3 regions of the Neorhizobium sp. T25_27 genome follow, and region 2 is predicted to be linked to each of the others. Evidence: riboswitches for the same ligand, from Rfam matches in the RefSeq annotation. Region 2 holds a riboswitch; each other region holds the start of a gene.

Region 1 (7,138 bases), on a different contig from region 2:
GCGGCGGACCACGACGTCTACGCGCTGCAGGAGCGGGCGCGACTGCTGCACGAGGAAATCGACTCGAAGCTCTCCTCAGAGACCAACCGTCACCTCTACATCCTGTCGCTGATGACCGCCTTCCTGCTGCCGCCGACCTTGGTCACCGGCTTTTTCGGAATGAACACCTCGTCGCTACCCTTCGAGGGAGGCTCCGGCGGAACGGCCTATGCCTTCGGCCTGATCGGCATTTCGGTGCTTGCCGCCTGGTGGCTGTTGAAGCGCACCGGCATTCTCTGACCGCCGGACAAACGAAACCCGCCCGGGTTCGATACCGGACGGGTGGGATAATGCCTGCCGGGCGCTCTTAGAAATAAGGCGAATAGCAGGTCTGGCGCCGACCGTAGTTCGGCTGGAACGAGTTCGAATAGGCGTCGTAGGAACGGTAGCGATCTGCACACCATTCGTAGTGGCGCGGATTGATGTCGTCTCCGCCGCCATAGGCCGGAGCCGGCTCGGCGTAACGCGGCTGGGAGGCAATGGCGCCGCCGATCAGGGCGCCGGCACCGAATGCCGCCAGCGGGAACCAGTAGCCGTTATGGCGGCGATAACCCGGACGGTAGTCGCGATAACCGCGATGCCCGCCATACCAACCGCCGCCATGGCGACGGTACTGCACGAGGGCCACGTCGGTGTTGGCGCCGGTTTCGATCCCTGCGGCCGGAGCGGACGGCAGCGGCATCGCCTGAGCCGGCATCAGAGAGCCGGCGAGAACGGCAGCGGAGATGCCCGCAACCGCGATCTTCTTCAAAAGAGTCATGTTAAGTCCCCAGATCCCTTGTCTATGTTTCAATTTTCGACAGCCAATTATTTCAGTATGCAGTGAATTTCAATTTTGCCGCAACCTTAGGAAGTTCATCCTGAATGCGCAATTAACGTGCGCCGCGACGAAGCAAGCCCGGCCGCTGGCATATGCCGCGACCGGGCTTGGCGTAGAGGTGGCCAATGCCTGCTTATCTGTAAGGCGAGATGCAGCGTGCCCGCACGCCGGCGCGCGGCGCATAGGTATCGTCCCAGGCCCGATAGCTGCGATAACGGCTTTCACACCAGGCGACGTGACGGCTCGAATAGCCGCCCCGGTCGGCCTGTATGGCACCACCGATGATGGCACCGGCGCCGAAGGCGGCGAGCGGGAACCAGAACCCGTTGTAATAACGGTAGCCGGGCCGGCGATCGCGATAACCGCGGTGGCCGCGATACCAGCCATAGCGGTCACGCCGGAAGTCGCGACGGTACTGGACATTGGTGATATCCCCGGCGGCCGAAATGCCTGACGGGGGAGCCGGCATCTGAATGGCCTGCGCTGGCACAAGCCCGGCAAAGGTGGTCGCGATGGCAACCGCCGCCGCAGTCAGACGTAGACGAAAGGCGTTCATGTGTTTCCTCATTCTGATTTTTAATCAGAAAACAACGCCAGACGCAGGTTTCGGTTCCTGGAAGCGCGCCCGGCACCGATCACCGCGGATCACGAATTGGCGATCAGGCGACGATCGAAAGTTGCGCCTGGTCGCCCTGCAGCCGGTTGACCATGAAGTTCGAATACCATTCGACGAACTGCATGACGCCGCCTTCGTGGAGTGGCGAATAGGGACCCGGCTCATAAGCGGGCGAGCGGATGCCGAAGGCGTTTTCCTCGACGATCTGGCGGTCCTGGTCGTTGGTCATGTTCCAGACATGGGTCAGTTCCTCGAGATTGTAGTCGACGCCCTCGACCGCATCCTTGTGGACCAGCCATTTTGTGGTGACCGCCGTTTCCTCCGGCCCGAGCGGGGTGACGCGGAACGAGATCGCGTGGTCGCCCAGAATGTGGTTCCAGCTGCTCGGATAGTGGAAGAGCAGCATGGTGCCGATCGAGTTGATCGTTACGTCCTCGGAGAGTTTGCGCTGCACGGCGTTGCGGCCGCTCATCGTATAACTCTCGGCATCTTCGATCAGCGGCATGCGCGCGACGCGGAACTGGCCGGTCTCGTCCATCCGGAATTCGCTCGGCAACCCGGCCTCCTCGCAACGCTGCCAATGGGCGGCGATGACCGGATCGTCCTTGGCGCCCTGGACGCCGGTTGCGGTGGGCGATTCCGGATAGGTGCGGCAGAGCTCCGGGTGGTTGGCGGCGCAGTGGTAGCACTCGCGGTTGTTTTCCCAGACGAGCTTCCAATTGCCCTTCTCGATGATCGTCGACTGGTGCGCGACCTTGGCTTCCGAGAGGCGATGCGGGGCCATATAGGGCTCGATCGCCGCACGAACCGGCGCGAAATCCGGCGCCTCGTTCGCAAGGCAGATGAAGATAAAGCCCGCCACGCTTTCGCAATGGACCTTCTTCATGCTGAACTGGGTCTTGTCGAAGTCCTGGCCCATCTGGCGGCCGACCAGAAGCGAGCCGTCCAGCTCGTAGGTCCATTGGTGGTAGGGACAGACGAGCCGGACCGCCGAGCCATGCTCCTTGGTGCAGACGCGGCTGCCGCGATGGCGGCAGGTATTGTGCAGCGCCCGGATCTGGTTGTCGCGGCCGCGCACGACGACGACCGGATAATCGCCGATCTGCAGGGTGAAATAGGCTCCGGCCTTGGGCAGCTCGCAATCATGCCCGACGAACAGCCAGTCGCGATACCAGATCATTTCCAGATCGAGCTTGAAATAGGCGGGATCGGTATAGAAGGGCTGTTCGAGGCTGAAGCCTTCACGGCGGTTCTTAAGCTGCCGCAGGGCTTGATTGCGAATTTCCATATTATCTTCCTCGTCAATGTGGACAGCGGAAGGACATGGAAATGCCGGCCGGCCTTCAAGGCCCACCCAACACCCTGTCCCGAACGCCCGCCGCGTCCGGTCGTCATTTTTGATCCCGAGGCTGGTTTCCGGGCTCAGGAGCTTGTCCCGTTCAGGGGACCGGCTCGGCGCCTTCCCGGGTGGCCCTTGCGGCTCTTTCCCAGTGGCTCATGCCGTGCCTTATTGCTCCACCACCGTTGCGGGGGCAGCGCCAGATTAGGGTTTCTAAAGACCCCTGCCGGCTTCCCAATTCTCCGCCTTCCCTAGTCAGGCGGCACCTCAAGATCGAGGCGGATATAATCATCGAGCGAGCGTGTCGCATAGGCGACATTGCGACATCGGCAACCGCGTTGGCGACAGCGGCGAAACGGCCCAAAATGCAACACTCCAGCCCCGCGAAAGCGAAACCTGTCATTAAGGGATAAGCCATAAAATCCCGGCGTGAATGGGAGCGATGCCACCGTGCAGGCCAAGGGAAAGATCCGTTACTACAAAGCCCCTCCACCGCCTCCGGCGCCGGTGGTAGTGAAGACTGCTTCCCATTCCGAATTCCTCCGGACGGGGCGCAGCTCCCGCTACAATCCGGTCTGGCTGCCGGAAGAGCGCCGCTATCTCACCCATAACGAAGTCGCCGAGCGCACGGGCAAAAGGCTCGAGGCAGCTGGGGAAACGAGCCACAACCGGATCAACTCCTTCCATCGCTCGATCAACTTTCCGAAGATCATCTTCCACCACACGCTCGATGAGCGGCCGCATCTCGGCTATTGCCACGTCACCGCGGCAAGAACGTTTCTTCCACGCGGCGGCCCGGTGAGCTGGTCGTTCTATATCGCCAACTTCTTCTCCAAGATCGGCGAGGAAGAAACCTTTTTCGAGCATATCAGCCCGGCCAATTCACGCATGTATTTTGCCGTTGCGGTCGAACGCGAGGCGGGTCAGCCGCTGCAGATCAACCGCACGATCCGCAAGAACGGCCTTCTGTTCCAGACCAATGATCCGATGGAAGCCATCAAGAACGTGCTGATGCTCGGCACTTCCAACGAAATGCTCCGCGAGATCATCAAAAAGCTTTGAAGACGCCCGGGTCCGCGTTATTGACGGGCGGATATGACGGCTCAAATCATCGACATCACCCGGGATCATGCCGGCGCGCTTCGTCAAGCCTGCACCGTCCTTGGCGACGGCTTGCCCGTGGCGATCCCGACCGAGACGGTCTACGGACTTGCGGCCGACGCCACCAATCCCGCCGCCATCACCCGCATCTACGAGACCAAGGGCCGGCCGCGCTTCAACCCGCTGATCTGCCACATGTCGGATCTCGACATGGCCGAGCGCTATGCCGACTTCGATCCGATCTCGCGCAGGCTTGCCGAAGCCTTCTGGCCAGGCCCCCTCACCCTGATCCTTCCGCTGAAGCCCGAGAGCGGCATTCATGCGCTGGCGACGGCCGGGCTCGATACGATCGGCATCCGGCTTCCCAAGGGCTTCGCTTCCGAGCTCATCCGCGCCTTCGGAAAGCCACTCGCGGCCCCCAGCGCCAATACGTCCGGCAAGGTGAGCCCGACCAGCGCGCGCCACGTGGCCGACGACCTGGGCGAGAAGCTGGCGTTGATCATCGACGGCGGTGCGGCTCCGGTCGGTGTCGAATCGACCATCGTTCGCGTCGAGAACGGCGTGATCCGGCTGCTGAGACCGGGCGGAGTGGCCGCCGAAGAGATCGAGAAGGCAACCGGTCTTGCGGTGATCCGGCCTGAGGGACCGGCGGCGATCATCGAGGCTCCCGGCATGCTGGCCTCTCATTATGCGCCGGGTGCAGCGGTGAGGCTCAACGCCGACCATGTCGTGGCCGGCGAGGTGTTGATCCGGCTCGGTTCTGCTCCAGTGAAGGGAATGGAACTCGCCGCGGCGGTTTTTGACCTGAGCCCGTCCGGTGACCTTGCGCAAGCGGCGGCAAATCTGTTCGATTACCTGAAGCGCGCCGACGCCACCGGCGCCGCCAGCATCGCCGTCACGCCCATTCCCGACCATGGGCTCGGCGAGGCGATCAACGACCGGCTGGCGAGGGCGGCCGCCCCGCGGGAATAAGCCGGGGCTAAAGAGGAGGAGACGCCGATGGACATTTCAGGGCCGAACCCAGAGCTTCTCGACCGCTTCGCGGCGATCGTCGGTAAGAACCACGTCCTGCGCGACGCCAACGATCTTGCGCCGCATCTCGTCGAGGGCCGCGGGCTCTACAAAGGTTCTTCGCCGATGCTCCTGAAGCCGGGCTCGGTCGAGGAAGTGTCGGCGATCCTGAAGCTTGCGAGCGAAACCGGCACGCCGATCGTGCCCCAGACCGGCAATACCGGCCTCGTCGGGGGGCAGACCCCGCGTACCGGCGGCAGCGACCTGATCGTCTCGCTCGAACGGATGAACCGCATCCGCGACGTCGATCCGGTCGCAAACGTGCTGGTCGCCGACGGCGGCGCCATCCTTGCCGACGTGCAGAAGGCGGCGGAAGCGGTCGACCGGCTGTTTCCGCTGTCGCTCGGTTCGGAAGGCTCCTGCCGCATCGGCGGCAACCTCTCCACCAATGCCGGCGGCACCGCCGTGCTCGCCTACGGGAATACCCGCCAACTCTGCCTCGGGCTCGAAGTGGTGCTGCCGACAGGCGAGATCTGGGACGGCCTGCGCCGGCTCAAGAAGGACAATACCGGCTACGACCTGCGCGACCTCTTCATCGGCGCGGAAGGCACGCTCGGCATCATCACCGGCGCGGTGCTGAAACTCTTCCCGCAGCCGGTCGGGCACCAGGTCGCACTTGCCGGCCTCAACTCGCCGGCAGACGCGCTAAAACTCTTCGAGCGAGCCTCGAACCTCTGCGGCACGGCGCTGACCGGTTTCGAGCTGATGCCGCGCATCGGCATCGAATTCGTGGCTCGGCATATAGAGGGCGTGCGCGATCCGCTCTCCGAGCCGCATCCGTGGTATGCGCTGATCGACATATCGACTTCGGATTCCGCCGAGACAGCCAATTCCATGGTGCAGTCGCTGCTCGAACAGGGTTTTGAAGCGGGCCTCATCCGCGACGCCGTGATCGCCTCCTCCGTCGCCCAGCAGAAGGCGCTCTGGCACATGCGCGAAAGCATGTCCGACGCCCAGAAGCCGGAGGGCGGCTCGATCAAGCACGACGTGTCGGTGCCCGTCTCGAAAATCCCGAGCTTCATGGCAGAGGCCGAGCAGGCGGTGCTGGCAGCCATGCCGGGAGCCCGGGTCTGCGCCTTCGGCCATCTCGGCGACGGCAACATCCATTACAACATCTCGCAGCCGACGAGCGCCGACATGGCCGCCGACAAGGCAGCCTTCATCGGCCGCTGGCGGGAAATCAACGCGATCGTCCACGGCATCGTGCTCGCCGCCGGCGGGTCGATTTCGGCTGAACACGGCATCGGTCAATTGAAGCGCGACGAGCTTGCCCATATCCGCTCGCCGATCGAGATGGACCTGATGCGGCGCATCAAGCAGGCGTTCGACCCGGCCGGCATCATGAACCCCGGCAAGGTCGTGATCATTCCATGAGCCAACCGTCGAAGACCACGATCCGGATCGACCTCGACAACGGCGTGCGGCTCGGTCCGGGCAAGGCGCAGCTTCTGGAACTGATCGCCGAACACGGCTCGATCCGCGCGGCTGGCGCCTCGATCGGCATGTCCTACCGGCGGGCATGGCTGCTCGGAGACGAAATCAACCGGATGTTCAAGGAGCCAGCGATCTTTACCCGCCATGGGGGGAAAAGCGGCGGGGGTGCGGGCCTGACCGAATTCGGCCAGGAACTGCTGTCCCGCTACCGGCGGATGGAAAAGGCAAGCCGCGACGCCATGCGCGCGGACCTCGACTGGCTCGAATCGAACGCCGATCCGCACTTTGAGACGACCGGCAAGAGCGATGACGCCTGAGAAGACCGGTTAGCTCTCAGCTCATCCTGATCTGGGACAATGCCCACAGGGTATCCGAGCTGATGCCCGCCGAGCCGCCGCCGCCACTCAGGATGCTCACCGCCGATGCCGTGTTCACACTGTTCTCCAGATCGTACATGATCGTGAAACGCTGCACCAATTTCCTCACCTTTTCCGGATCGGAAAGGTCTTCGAGATCGAGCTTCTTCTCCACTATCTTGGCCTGCTGATCGACATCCATATTGCCGATTTCCGGAGGCAGGCTGAAGGTGATGCGGAAGAACTCCATCAGCGCCTCGTCGCCGAGGATCACGTAAGGATCGGTGATGCTGTCGGACATGCGCTCGAAATAGAGCGCGAGGCGGACACCCGGATTTTCCTCGCCCTGCTGGGTTTCGAGC
Region 2 (7,138 bases):
AAGCGGCAGGTTCAGCGCGCGGACATCGGCATCGAGAACGGGAGCCGAGGCCTCGCTCAGTCCCCGGACTTGCAGGTTGCCGCGGGCGGAAATATCGAGAACGCCGTTGCCATGGCGCAGTGCCATCCGGCAGAGTTCGGCGAGTTGTGCCGAGGTGATCGCGTCCGTCAGCGCGACGCGGGCGAGAAGCCCGTCACCGGTCATCATCGGGGCCGACAGGGCGGGGCAGGCGCCGCGGCGCATATCCAGCGTGCTTCGATCGAGGGAGAGCGCCGTCATGCGACCTTCTCCCGGGTGAGCATTTCGAGCTCAGCGTCGACCGCGTTGCGGCGGGGATGCCAGAGGCCGCGGCGAAGCGCCGAGCGGAACCGCTCTGCCATGAAGCGTGCGCCTTCCGGGTTCTGGCTCAGCAGGAAGTCGCGAACCTTTTCATCGCCGAGATAGGCGTCGTAGGTCGCCTCGATCAGCGATTGCGGAATGGCATGGGTGGTTTCGGCAAAACCGATCAGGTGGTCGACCGTTTCCACCAGTTCCGCTGCGCCGCGCGGGCCGTGGCGCATCTGGCCGGCAATGAAGCGTGGATTGACGGCGCGGGCGCGCACCACGCGGGTCACAGCTTCGGAAATCGAACGGGCACGAGGTTTTTGAGGATCGGTCGTGTCGAGTGCGATCACGTCCGCCTTGCCGCCGAGTGCCGCGACTGCCGCCGCAAATCCGCCGATGAAGGCGACATCGGCCGAGCCGTCCAGCAGGTCGCGGCCGGGATCGTCGCCCGTATGGACCAGCAGATCGGCGGTGCCGATGCGGTTTGCGAACTGGCCGGGCACGTGGCTCGCATCGCCCTCCGCGCCGCCGAAGGAATGGCTCGTCGCATCGAGATAGATACGGCCCAGCTCCTCGCGTTCGCCCCAAGTGCCGTCGGCGAGCTTTTCCTCGATGCCGGAGCCATAGGTGCCTGGTGCCGAGCCGAAGATGCGTGAGGGGACGTGCCCGAGCGTTTTTGCCTCTTCGGCCAGGGGATTGTCGCCCGGTGCCTCCTCGCGGCTGGCGATGGCGCGCATCGCGGCGTCGAGCAAGGCGATGAGAGCCGGAAACATGTCGCGGAACAGGCCGGAGATCCTCAGCGTCACGTCGATGCGCGGGCGGCCGAGCGCTGCCGGCGGCAGGACTTCGATGCCGGTGACGCGGCCTGTCGCCGTATCCTGCACGGGTCTCGCCCCCATCAGCGCCAGAACCTGGGCCACTTCCTCGCCGCCGCTGCGCAGGGAGGCACTGCCCCAGAGATCGAAGACGAGGCTTTTCGGCCAGTCGCCGTGATCCTGGAGATAACGCCGCAGGATCTCATCGGCCGCACGTTTGCCGAGTTCGAACGCGGTCGGCGTCGGCAGCGTGCGCGGATCGCTGGCGAAGAGGTTGCGGCCGGTCGGCATGACGTCGCGGCGGCCACGGGCCGGGGCACCGGATGGGCCTGGGCGGATGTGCTTGCCGTCGAGTGCGTCGAGCAAGGCCTGTCGTTCGGTCTCGGCGCTTTGGACACGCAGCAGGTCATCATCGCCGGGCGCCACCTGGCCGAAGACATGCTGGCCCTCCTTGATCGAGAAATCCTTGAGATCGCAGAGAAAGGCGTCGATGCGGGTGAGCGCCGTATCCGGATCGTCACTGTTCGAGACGCCGGCCTCGCCCGCCAGTCCGGTATTGCGGGCGGTCTCGACGATCAGCTTGGCGAGCCGGTCGCGGCGGCGGCGATCGAGCCCGTCGGCCTGCGCGTATTCGTCGACCAGCAGTTCCAGCTTTTTCTGTTCTTCGGAAAGCCCGGCGCCGGCCAAAACCGGGGGCAGGTGGCCGATTGTGACGGCGGCGATCCGCCGTTTGGCGACCGCCGCCTCGCCCGGATTGGAAACGATGAACGGATAGACGACCGGCAGGCCGCCGGTGACGATCTCCGGAAAACAATCCTTCGACAGCGCCACGGTCTTGCCCGGCAGCCATTCGAGCGTCCCGTGCGCGCCGACATGGACGATCGCATGCGCGCCAAGCGTCTCGCGCATCCATTGACCGAAGGCGATCAGCGCGTGGCGCGGGGGGAGGTCCGGGCTGTGATAATCGGCGCGGCGATCGGCGTTGCGGCCGCGGTCGGGCGCGAGCGCGACGGTGATGTTGCCGAAGGTTGCGGCGCGGAAACGGAAAATGCCGTCCCTGAGGTCTTCATCGGCTTCCGGCTCGCCCCACGCCGCCTCTGCAACGGGCAGGGGAACGTAGGCGGAGCGGGCGTGGCCGGCGGATTTGGCACCCAGGCGGTCCAGGAGATCACGTGGGGTCTCGGGGATATCCGAAACACCGTAGCCGGCTACTGATAATTCGTGCAGCATCCCGAGCACGCTCTGTGGCACGTCCAGACCCACGGCATAACCGGTACGGCCCGGCGCGCTCGGATAGTCCGGCATCAGGATGACGATCTTGCGCTCGGGCCGTGGCGTGGTTTTGAGCCGGAGGAAGGCAGCGATACGCTCGACGACCTGTTCGATCCGGTCCGGTTCCGGCTGGTTGACGAGGTTGGCGGAGCTTTCGCCTGCCTTGAAGGAAATCGCGCCGGCAAGAATGCGCCCGTCGAGCTCCGGCAGGACCACGTGCATGGCAAGGTCGGCGGGGTTGAGGCCGCGCCGGTTCTCCGCCCAGCCATCGCGGCGGGTCGTGGGAACGACGATCTGGAAGACCGGCACGCCGGTGCGGTCGAAAATCGTTTCGCCGTTGCCGTCCGTGCCGCTGGCAAAGGCGGTGGTGGAAAGGATAGCGGCGGATTTCAGGTCCGAGACCGCCTGTTCGACGAAGGCCAGTGCATCCGGCTCCTTCAGTCCGCCGACGAAGATCGGCACGGGTGCAAAACCGCGCTTTTTGAGCGCGTCGAACAGTGCATCGATCGGCGCCGCGTCATTCGCAAGCAACATGGAGCGGTAGAACAGGATCGGCAAGCGCGGCGCATCCGCTGCAAAGCGGGCCAGCAGGTCGTTGGCCTCGACAATGCCTTTTCCGGGCGCGTAGTAGCCGGCCTTCGGCACCGGGGCCGCCTGCGGCAGCGGTTCCGTTTTGCCTTCGGCCAGCGTCGTCAGGAGCTTCGCCAGAAGCCGCATATTGGCCGGCCCGCCTTCGCGGAAGCAGCTCAGTATGCCGGCGATCCGGTCTTCCGAAACCGTCGAGGCCGCGGTCAGCCGTTCGTCGCGGATGCTGCATTCGCCGGGCAGCAGCGCCAGCGCGATCTTTTTCCGCTTCGCCATGCGCGAAAGTTCCTCGACGCCATAAGCCCAGCGATCGTAACCGCCGAGAATGCGCACCAGGATGATCTTGGCATGGGCCGCCGTCTTCTCGATCCAGAGATCGACGGACATCGGATGGCGCAGGTCGGAAAGGCTGGTCAGCCGCAGGCTCGGCAAGTTTGAGCCCCAGACGGCCGCGATGCCGTTCAGGTCGCTGCCGGAAAAGGACAGCACCACCACATCGGCCGGCGACTGGTTGAGGTCGACCGGTTCGATGAGGTCGTCAAGCGACGACGATGTGGTGGCGAGTATGTGCATCCTTCCCTCGGGCCTTCTTATGCGGCCAGCATCCTTTCGATCGCGGCGCGGTCGATGCCTTTTTCGCCGATCACGACGAGGCGGCTTGTCCGCGCTTCGCCGGGTGCCCAGGCGCGGTCGAAATAATGGTTCACGCGCGATCCTACCGCCTGAACCTGCAGGCGCATCGGCTTGTTCGCGACTTCCACGAAGCCTTTTATGCGCAGCACGTTTTCCGCCTCCGCCGTCGCGGAAATGCGTGCGGCGAGCTGTTCGGCGTCGGTGACTGCGGCCAGATCGACGACGAAGCTGTCGAAATCGTCGTGATCGTGGTCGAGTTCGTCGTCGTGATGGGTCTTGCGGTTTTCGATATCGTCCTCGACGGCGAGGCCGAGGCCGATCAGCACGGCCGGATCGATGGCGCCGTTGGCAGCCGAGACGATTTTCACGGCACGTGGCAGATGGGCGGACACGCGATCCCTGGCGGTCGCGAGGCCGGCGGCATCCAGGAGGTCGCTCTTGGTGAGCACGATCATGTCGGCGCAGGCCACCTGGTCCTCGAACACTTCCTCGACCGGATCGTCATGGTCGATCGAACCGTCCGCGTCGCGCTGCGCTTCCAGCGCCTCGTGATCGTCGGCAACGCGACCTTCAGCGAGCGCCAGTCCGTCGACCACGGCAATCACCGCGTCGACCGTCACCCGTGCCTTGACGTCAGGCCATTGGAAGGCCTGGACGAGGGGTTTCGGCAGCGCGAGGCCGGAGGTTTCGATGAGGATGTGGTCGACGCGGGGTTCGATAGCCAGGATCCGGTCGATCGCCGGCACGAAATCGTCCGCCACGGTGCAGCAGATGCAGCCGTTGGCGAGCTCGATGATATTGTCTTCCGGGCAGCTTTCGATGCCGCAGCCTTTCAGCACGTCGCCGTCGATGCCGACATCGCCGAATTCATTGACGATGATCGCCAGCCGCTTGCCCTTCAGGTTTTCGATCAGGTTGCGGATCAGCGTGGTCTTGCCGGCTCCCAGAAACCCGGTAACGACGGTGCAGGGAACGCGGTCGAACGAAACGCTCATGATGGCATGTCCTCGTGGTGATGAAAGGGTGGAATACGGGCCGTCATGCCCTTGCCGCGCAGGCAGGTCGGGCGGCCGCGAAGGGGAAGGAAGCCGCGCTCGTCCTCGGCCAGCATCATCGCGCCGGTGACGATGTCCTCGACATTGTCGAGCGACAGGTGGCCGAAGACATAGGACCAGCCGCTCTTGTGGTTGAAGGCGGCGCTCGGGCTTTTTTCGCAATTGGCAAGGCAGGTGACCGGCTTGACCGCGAGCGGCTTGCCGTTTGCTGCCTCGCGCAGCGCCGCGATCAGTGCGATGCCGGGCCGGATTTCGCCGTCGGACGCGTCACGGCAATTGGTGCAGACGAAAATCGTCACATCTGCCGGGCCGGCGGTTGCCGGATCATCTGGTCGGTGGTCACTCATCGGTCAGCCGCGTTCCCGCCGGGGTCGAAAAATCGGGGCGCGGAGCAGAAGGTCGAAATCCCTCTGCGGTGATCGAGAAACTTCCTCCGGAGCACCCCGCCCGGTGAAGCAAAATTAATCGGACGGCAGGTCTCCTGGCTCGCGGGTCGTCGCCATTTGCCTGCCTTCCCAGGATACCGTTGGCCGGATTTCCCAGTGGCTTGACGGCCAAATGGCCGTTTTAGGCAATGGCTCGCCGCCTACAGTTGCGGGGGCAGCCGCGGCATTGGTCCTGAAAAAAGGGATCGCACCGCATTCTCTCTTAGCCCTCCCCGTTGCCGGAAAGGGACCATCTCCTTTCAAGTAAGCCCGGTCGCAGGCCCATGTCAATGCGTCGCAAAGGCGATTGCCGTCACGCCGAATTCGTCTATAGTGGCCGAGCCTATGGTGCCCGAAAGGGTTTTAGAGGGAATGCGGTGCGACGGAATTCTGCCGTCCAACCCGCGGCTGCCCCCGCAACTGTAAGCGGAAAGTCTTCGACCAAAACGGCTGTTTGGCCGTCAAGCCACTGGGAAATCCGGCCAACGGGATCCTGGGAAGGCGGGAGAAGGCGTCCGATCCGCGAGCCAGGAGACCTGCCAGAGGCGGCAAAGAACGTGAACGGCCCTCGGGTGGAGGGCGAAAGGACGAGACCATGGTTACGAACTCTGCTGCAGCTGCAGTCAGCCTCTCCGCTTCGAAGATCATTCCCCTCAGCATGACGGCCCTGCTCGGCCTGTTCATCGTCGGCTTTGTCGGCTTCTCGCATCTGGAAGTCGTCCACAATGCCGCGCATGACACGCGCCACTCGCTCGCCTTCCCCTGCCACTGAGGAGTTCTCCCCAATGTCGTTGTTTCGCAACATCGTCTTCACGGCGGTGATCGCCGGGCTTTTGTCCGGACTGCTACTGACCGTGATGCAGAGCTTCTCCACCGTGCCGCTGATCCTGCAGGCGGAAGTGTTCGAGAATGCCGCGCCTGAGGCAGGCCACAGCCATGATGCTGCGCCGGCCGCAGGCGCCACGGCATCGGCCGCCGAGCATCACCACGGCGACGAAGCGTGGGCTCCCGCCGATGGCTTCGAGCGTTTCATCTATACTGCTGCCGCAGACATGCTGTCGGCTATCGGTTTTGCCCTTGTCCTGGTTGCCGCCTCGGAAGCGTTCGGCGGCTTCAAGGGCTGGCGCGGCGGCCTGATGTTCGGCATTGCCGGCTTCCTCGCCGTCATCCTTGCGCCCGGCCTCGGCCTGCCGCCGGAACTGCCCGGCATGCCGGCTGCGGAACTCGGCCCGCGCCAGATCTGGTGGGTCTCGACGGCGGTCTGCACGGCAGTGGGTCTCGGCCTGCTCGCCTATACCCGCTCGGCTGTGTTTGCAGCCCTTGCGATCGTGCTGCTGATCGCCCCGCATCTGGTCGGCGCGCCGCTGCCGCCAAGCCATGAAACGGCGGTCCCGATGGATCTCCATGCTCGCTTCGTCAACGCCGTCTACGCCACCAACCTGGTGTTCTGGGCGGTGCTCGGTGCGCTGGCCGGGGTCGTCCGCGAAAAGTTCCGCGCTGGCGAGGAAGCTTCTGCCGGATCTCCGGCGAAGCTTGCTTCCCGGTGAAGGAGATCGACGAGGCGTCCGTCGAGCGTCACCGCGCCAAGATGGCGAACCGCAAGGCGGTTCAGGATGCGGAAGTGGCCGAGAAGACCCAGGAAAAGGGTCTTCTCATCGTCCATACCGGGCCCGGCAAGGGCAAATCCACAGCTGCCTTCGGCCTGGCGCTGCGCATGCTCGGCAACAACCGCCGGGTCGGCGTCGTACAGTTCATCAAGGGCGCCTGGTCGACCGGGGAGCAGCCCGCGCTCGCCGTCTTCGGCGACCGCGTCGTCTGGCACACGATGGGCGAGGGTTTCACCTGGGAGACCCAGGACCTGAAGCGCGACGTCGCCGCGGCGGAAAAGGCCTGGGAAAAGGCACTCGAGCTGATGGCGGACGAGACGATCGGGCTTGTCATCCTTGACGAACTCAACATCGCGCTTCGTTATGACTATCTCGATCTCGACAAGATCGTCGCCGCGCTACAGGCACGGCGGCCGGATCTG
Region 3 (7,138 bases), on a different contig from region 2:
CCGCGATCGGCGTTATCCGATCACCAACCGGTTCCGCGATCGGTAGGAGAGGATCATGGCCCTGCGCAGCTCGGTCGAGATCTTCAATATCCGGACGAGGACGATGCGGGTGGTCTGGCAGACGGAAGCCCTGTTCGAGGCGCCCAACTGGTCGCCCGACGGGTGTTATCTGATGCTGAACAGCGAGGGCCTGATCTATCGGCTGTCACCGGAGGGTGACGACGGGCCAGGACTGGTCGATACCGGCTTTGCCCGCCAATGCAACAACGACCACGGCATTTCGCCGGGCGGTTCGCTGATCGCCATTTCCGACAAGGTAGAGTTCGGCAAGTCGGCGATCTATGTGCTCCCCGCCGGTGGCGGCGTGCCACGGCTGGTGACCCGGAACCTGCCGTCCTACTGGCATGGCTGGTCACCGGACGGAAAAAGTTTCGCCTATTGCGGCATCCGCGGCGACGAGTTCGACATCTATACGATCGGCATCGAAGGTGGCGCAGAGACGCGGCTGACCTTCGGCGAGGGCCGCAACGACGGGCCGGATTTTTCGCCGGATGGAAAATGGATCTATTTCAATTCCAGCCGCACCGGATTGACGCAGATCTGGCGGGTTCCGGCCGCCGGCGGCGTGGCCGAGCGGATCACCGATGGCGGTTACGGCGACTGGTTCCCGCATCCGTCACCGAAGGGTGACAAGATCGTCTTTGTCTCCTACGACGCCGATGTCTTCGACCACCCGCGCGATCTCGACGTCCGCGTCAGGCTGATGGACATGGACGGCGGCAATGTCGAAACGCTGTTCGAGCTCTTTGGCGGGCAGGGCACGATGAATTCACCGAACTGGTCGCCGGATGGCGATGAGTTTGCCTACGTGCGCTATTTCCTAGTCGCATGAGCGCCTTGCGCGGAGGATAGCGTAAGGGCATAACCGATCCTGTCAGGTGCCGGCGACAAGCCGGAGAATCGGGAATCCGGGGTGGAACCGGAACGTGCCCAACGCTGTGAGGTGGACGCTCGGCCGCAGGATTGAAAGCCACTGGGATTTTCCCGGGAAGGCGGCGGCGGAAGCGGACGAAGCCAAGTCAGAAGACCGGCCTGACAAGATAGACCAGCCCGCGCGGACAGCGGAAAGGTTTCGGACCTCTCTTTGCTTCTGAAGGGCAAGGGAGCGACGGCATTGTTGGGGACAAACGATGCAGCCTGATCCTTTCGCGCATGCCTTGCTGCCTGCCGGTGAATTTTCGAAGGCCGAGCGCGCGGCCGTCTACAGGGCGATCGAGACGCGCCGCGACGTGCGCGACCAGTTCCTGCCCGATCCACTGCCGGACGACCTGGTAAGGCGGCTGCTTGGCGCAGCGCATTCGGCACCCTCGGTCGGCTTCATGCAGCCCTGGAATTTCATCCTCATCCGCGATCCTGCAGTGCGAGAGGCGGCTCGTGCCGCCTTCTCGCGCGCCAATGACGAAGCCGTCGAGATGTTTGCCGAGGAAAGCCGTGACCTCTATCGCAGCCTCAAGCTCGAAGGCATCGTCAAGGCGCCGCTGTCGATCTGCGTCACCTGCGATCCGGATCGTGCCGGCCCGGTCGTGCTCGGCCGCACCCACAACCCGCGCATGGACGTCTATTCGACCGTCTGCGCCGTGCAGAACCTGTGGCTTGCGGCAAGGGCCGAGGGCGTCGGTGTCGGCTGGGTCAGCATCTTTCACGAGGAGGACGTGCGTGCGCTGCTGGGCATTCCCGATCGCGTCGAGATCGTCGCGTGGCTGTGCCTCGGTTATACCGACCGCCTCTACGCCGAGCCGGAATTGGCGCTCAAGGGCTGGCGCCAGCGGTTGGCCCTGGAGGAGCTGATCTTTCAGGATCGCTGGGATAACCGTTGATCACTGCTGCGGCTGCGGTCCTGCCGATTTCGGATTGCTGAGGTCGATATCCGCTTCAGGCAGGAAAGCCGGCCCGACGGTGCGCACCTTCTTGTTTGGATCGTATGGCCGCTCCGGCGGCGGCGTGAGCACCGGCGGCTGGACCGCGGCCTGCGGCTTTTGCGGGCGGGTCTGCAGTTTGGTGATCCCGGAATAGGGCTGCTCTTCCCTCGGAAGTTCGATGCCCGGCACCTTTCGGCGATCGTCGACAACAGGCGGCAGCGGCTCGAACGAGGGGATGCAGCGCTGTTCGCGAATGGCGGCGAGAATGGCATTCCGCTCTTCCGAGGGCAGGATCATCTGCCGCGAACTGTTCCGTTCCGCCGCCAGCGCGTCGCGGCTCTGCTCCATTCTTTCCAGCGCATCCCGCATCTGGCCGCAGACCTCGGCATTCGGGCCACCCAGAACCACGACGCTACCATTGCCGCAGCCGGCGCGGCGCATGTCGACCCGCAACTCCCGGATATCGGCATTGTATTCGCCAAGCTGCTGGGCGTAGCTGCGCGCCGCAGACGTGTTGCCGATGATCTGCGGGCTGTTTCCAAGTTTCCGGTAAAGGGCCGCACAAACGGCAGGGTCCCCCGCCAGCGCTGCGGCAGGCAGAAGCAAGAGCGGTATGGTCAGCAGGCCGCGAAGCGGTATCGGCAATTCCGGCATCCTCTCCTAATGGGAGATGGCATCATGGAACGTGCAGGTTGATAATCTCATAAAGCCGCGATCACCGCACGGTGAAATCGATCCCAAGCGCCGTTCGAGCCCCGAACGGGGCCCGCGCTAAGGCATGAGAAGATCGGCAACTCAGGATTGAATTTGCAGATTTGGCTGCGAGGCTTCCACGACGGCGAGCGCCGCCATGTTCACCACGCCGCGAGACGTCACCGAGGACGACAGGATATGCGCCGGTTGGGCCGCGCCGAGAAGAATCGGGCCGACATGCAGAGCGTCCGTTAGGTTACGGACCAGACCGAGCGAGATGTTTGCCGCATCTAGATTCGGGAAAACCAGCAGGTTGGCTTCGCCGGTCAGCGAACTGTCCGGCATGGCCCGCTTGCGCAGCGTTTCCGACAATGCCGAGCCACCCTGCATTTCGCCGTCCACTTCCAGCTCCGGCGCCCGCTGGCGCACCAGTTTCAGGGCGGCCCGCATCTTCTGGGCGCTTTCGGAATCGCGCGAGCCGAAATTCGAGTGGCAGATCAGCGCCGCCTTCGGGGCGATGCCGAACCGGCGGATTTCCTCTGCCGCCAGAATGGTGATCTCGGCGATCTCCTGCGCGGATGGGTTGTAGTTCACGAACGTGTCGGTGAAGAACATCGCGCCGCGCTGGGAGATGACCAGGCTGAGGCCCGAGAAGGCGCAGACGCCCGGCCGCTTGCCGATGATCTGGTTTACGTCGCTGAGATGTTTGTCGTAACGGCCCTCGACGCCGCAGATCAGCGCGTCCGCATCGCCGCGCTTGACCGCCAGTGCACCGATTACCGTATTGTTGGTGCGCACGATGGTGCGTGCCGCTTCCGGATTGATACCTTCGCGGCCGACCAGCGCAAAATATTCGTCGACATAGTCCCGGTAGCGCGGATCGTCTTCCGGATTGACCACCGCGAAATCCACATTCGGCCGGATACGGATGCCGAAACGCGCCAGTCGCGCCTCGATGACCGAAGGACGGCCGATCAGGATCGGGGTTGCCGTCTTTTCCTCGAGCAGGACCTGCGCGGCGCGCAGCACCCGTTCGTCCTCGCCCTCGGCGAAGATTACCCGGTTCTTTTCGGAAACCTTGGCGGCGCTGAAGATCGGCTTCATGACGAAACCGGAGCGCCAGACGAAGCGGTTCAGCTGGTCGAGATAGGCCTCGAAATCCTGGATCGGCCGCGCGGCGACGCCGGTCTCGGCAGCGGCCTTTGCGACCGCAGGCGCAATGCGCAGGATGAGGCGTGGATCGAAGGGCGAGGGGATCAGATAGTCTGCGCCAAAAATCGGCGACTCGCCGGAATAGGCGCGCGCCGCGACGTCGGAGACTTCCTCGCGCGCAAGCGCCGCGATGGCCTTGACCGCCGCCATCTTCATTTCTTCGTTGATCGTCCGGGCGCCGCAATCGAGCGCGCCGCGGAAGATGTAGGGGAAGCACAGCACGTTGTTGACCTGGTTCGGGAAGTCCGAACGGCCGGTGCAGATCATCGCGTCGGGACGGGCGGCGCGGGCAAGCTCGGGCATGATTTCCGGCGTCGGATTGGCAAGCGCCATGATCAGCGGCTTTTCGGCCATCTGTGCCAGGAGTTCGGGCTTCAGTACACCCGCGGCGGACAGACCGAGAAACACGTCGGCACCGCCGATGCTGTCGGCAAGCACACGCTTGTCTGACTTCTGGGTGTAGATTTCCTTCCACTCGTCCATCAGCGTATTGCGCCCGTCATAGACGAGGCCTTCGATGTCGTGGACCCAGATATTTTCTTTCTTCGCACCGAGCGAAACGAGGAGATGCAGGCAGGCGAGTGCTGCGGCACCCGCGCCCGACGTCACGATCTTTACGTCGGCGATGTTCTTGCCGGCGAGTTCCAGCCCGTTCAGGACCGCGGCGGCGACGATGATCGCCGTGCCGTGCTGGTCGTCGTGGAAGACCGGGATGTTCATTTTTTCGCGCAGCCGGCGCTCGACTTCGAAACACTCCGGCGATTTGATGTCTTCGAGGTTGATGCCGCCGAAGGTCGGTTCGAGCGCCGAAACGGTCGAGACCATCGCCTCGATGCCGGGGGCGTCGATCTCGATATCGAACACATCGATGCCGGCGAACTTCTTGAAGAGGACGGCCTTGCCTTCCATGACCGGCTTGGAGGCCAGCGGGCCGATATTGCCGAGCCCAAGCACGGCCGAACCGTTGGAGACGACGGCGACGAGGTTGGCGCGAGCGGTATAGTCCGCGGCCAAATCCGGGTTGTCGCGGATCGCCAGACATGGGGCTGCAACGCCCGGAGAATAGGCAAGCGCCAGGTCGCGCTGGTTGCCGAGCGGCTTGGTCGCCTGGATCTCCAGCTTGCCGGGCCGCGGATAGCGGTGGAAGAACAGCGCCTGCTCGTCGAGATCGGCATTGGCTGGGGAAGTTACGGGCATGTTCGATGTCATTGCGACCTCGGCGTCTTTCTCGGGAATGGGTTCCTCAATACAACAAATCGAACGGGGGTCCATCCCAGATATTTGGCCTCGCCGAATAAAACAAAGCCTGGAGAGGCGCTTGGCCTCTCCAGGCTTTTCGTCGTTTGGGTCAAGGCCCTTAAGTCACTCTCTTGGTATCAGCCGCGGCTTTTCGACAGCATGGTACGCATTTCGGCGCCGAAGGTCTTCAGGGCCTGTGCTTCCGGCGTCTTGCCGAGCACGATGGCTTCCCAGACCGACGGCTCCTTGGCGCGGATTGCCGGCATTGCCGGCGGGCGCGAGCGCACAAAGGCCACGTCGAGCTGCTTGATGGCAACCGAATAACCGGGCTCTTCAGCGATCGCTTTTTTGGCGATGTCAACGTCTGCGGTTTTCTTCATGATCGGCAGGTAGCCGGTCTCGACGAAGGTGATCGCATTGATTTCCGGGCGCGAAATGAATTTCAGGAACGCCCAGGCGCCCTTGCGATGGGCTTCGTCGGAGGCCGAGTTGATGCCGATCGTCGCACCGCCGATCGGGGCTGCGCATTTGACGCCGCAAGGCAGCGGGGCAACGCCGAGATCGAACTTCACGGCACCACGGAGTGCGCCGAAGCCGCCGGTCGAGTCGAAATTGATCGCAGCCTGGCCGCTGGTGAAGTATTGGCTGCCGAGGCTTTCGTTGATCGCCGCTGCTTCCGGCGAAACCTTGTCCTTGCGGATCAGGTCGGCCATGTAGGTGTAGGCACCGATCGAAGCATCGCTATCCATCAGCACGGAATTGTCCTTGGGATTGACCCATTCGCCGCCGGCCTGTGCGACGAATGCCCAGCGCACGAACTGGCCGAACCCGACGACACCCCACTGCTTGACGTCATTGCCTTGGCGAACCGTGAGCTTGGCGGACATCTGGCGCAGTTCATCCCAGGTCTTCGGCGGTGCATTCGGGTCGAGGCCTACAGCGCGGAAGGCGTCCTTGTTGTAGTACATGACCGGCGTCGAGACGTTGAACGGCAGCACGTAGGACTTGCCGAGATATTTCGGGCCTTCGAGTGCGAACGGCTGGTATTGGTCAAGGAATTCGGCGCCTTCCTTCTGAAGGTAGGGGTCGAGTTGCTCGAGCACGTCGGAATCGGCGAACAGGCCGTAGCGGGTGACTTCCAGCATCATGAGGTCCGGCGCCTGGCCGGCCGGGACGGCGGCCTGCAGCTTGGTGGTCGTGTCGTCGTAATTTCCGGTATATTCGGCCTTCAGCTTGTATTCGTTCTGCGAGGCGTTGAACTTGCCGACGATCTGGTTGACCGCGTCTGTGCCCTTTTTGGCGAGCGAATGCCAGAAGGTGATTTCGACGGGGGCGGCAAGAGCCGGCTGGCCCGCAAGCACCGCGACGGTCGCCGCGATAAGCAGTTTTCTCAACATCCCATTCTCTCCTGTTGGTTGAAACGGCGGTTGAACCTGTTGGTTGAAACGGCGGTTGAAATACCGGTTCGACGGCCCAGACCGCTATCGCGAAAGGGTAGGAAGGGGACGTTACAGGCGAATGACGCGGGGAGTGGAAAATGTCACGAGACTTTCGTACTGGGCCGCTAAGTCAAAGCATGACACGGGGAAAACGTCGGAACGCGATGCGGATATTGAGGCCCTATCTCTATCTTCTGCCCTGTGTCGGGCTGCTCGGCCTCTTCATTTATTGGCCGATCGTCTATTCCGCCTGGCTCAGCATCCACCAGACCAACATCCTCAACGGCCGCTCCAGATATGTGGGCTTCGACAACTATCTTGAGCTGTTCGGCTCGGACCAGTTCCATCATTCCCTCTGGGTGACCTTTCTCCTGATGTTGGTGAGCGTGCCGCCGCGGCTGATCCTGGCGCTCGCGCTCGCCCATCTCCTCAGGGAAAGCCATGCTTTCGCACGGTTGCTGCGGGGCGTCTATTTCCTTCCCTATGTCACCAGTTCCGTGGCGATTTCGGTGATCTGGAGCTGGATGTTCAACACCGATATCGGCTTCATCAACCTGACGCTCGGCGCCATCGGCATCGGCCGGGTTCCTTGGCTGCAGGACGTCAACCTGGCGCCGGTCGCCGTCGGCATCGTGG

What was found. Region 2 has a riboswitch for cobalamin ahead of C5J24_RS26845 (CbtB-domain containing protein). Riboswitches for the same ligand answer to the same signal wherever they lie in the genome.
Positions count from the first base shown of each region.
Region 1: linked by a shared signal. The riboswitch ahead of C5J24_RS14235 (aromatic ring-hydroxylating dioxygenase subunit alpha) and the one ahead of C5J24_RS26845 (CbtB-domain containing protein) in region 2 are both predicted to bind cobalamin.
Region 3: linked by a shared signal. The riboswitch ahead of bluB (5,6-dimethylbenzimidazole synthase) and the one ahead of C5J24_RS26845 (CbtB-domain containing protein) in region 2 are both predicted to bind cobalamin.

Region 1 covers NZ_PVBJ01000004.1:195,039-202,176, reverse strand. Annotated here, with positions in the region: gene C5J24_RS14250 (transporter) at 1-279, shown strand, start outside; gene C5J24_RS14245 (BA14K family protein) at 347-799, opposite strand; gene C5J24_RS14240 (BA14K family protein) at 993-1,415, opposite strand; gene C5J24_RS14235 (aromatic ring-hydroxylating dioxygenase subunit alpha) at 1,519-2,763, opposite strand; cobalamin riboswitch at 2,865-3,099, opposite strand; gene C5J24_RS14230 (DUF6656 family protein) at 3,265-3,876, shown strand; gene C5J24_RS14225 (L-threonylcarbamoyladenylate synthase) at 3,910-4,887, shown strand; gene C5J24_RS14220 (FAD-binding oxidoreductase) at 4,915-6,360, shown strand; gene C5J24_RS14215 (winged helix-turn-helix domain-containing protein) at 6,357-6,737, shown strand; gene C5J24_RS14210 (DUF1217 domain-containing protein) at 6,754-7,138, opposite strand, start outside.
Region 2 covers NZ_PVBJ01000012.1:170,151-177,288, forward strand. Annotated here, with positions in the region: gene cobG (precorrin-3B synthase) at 1-279, opposite strand, end outside; gene cobN (cobaltochelatase subunit CobN) at 276-3,569, opposite strand; gene cobW (cobalamin biosynthesis protein CobW) at 3,587-4,624, opposite strand; gene C5J24_RS26840 (DUF1636 domain-containing protein) at 4,621-5,031, opposite strand; cobalamin riboswitch at 5,138-5,379, opposite strand; cobalamin riboswitch at 5,439-5,668, shown strand; gene C5J24_RS26845 (CbtB-domain containing protein) at 5,705-5,881, shown strand; gene C5J24_RS26850 (CbtA family protein) at 5,895-6,656, shown strand; gene cobO (cob(I)yrinic acid a,c-diamide adenosyltransferase) at 6,653-7,138, shown strand, end outside.
Region 3 covers NZ_PVBJ01000001.1:1,129,273-1,136,410, reverse strand. Annotated here, with positions in the region: gene C5J24_RS05655 (NAD+ synthase) at 1-46, shown strand, start outside; gene C5J24_RS05650 (TolB family protein) at 62-892, shown strand; cobalamin riboswitch at 920-1,111, shown strand; gene bluB (5,6-dimethylbenzimidazole synthase) at 1,191-1,877, shown strand; gene C5J24_RS05640 (hypothetical protein) at 1,878-2,573, opposite strand; gene C5J24_RS05635 (NADP-dependent malic enzyme) at 2,715-5,021, opposite strand; gene C5J24_RS05630 (ABC transporter substrate-binding protein) at 5,201-6,460, opposite strand; gene C5J24_RS05625 (carbohydrate ABC transporter permease) at 6,667-7,138, shown strand, end outside.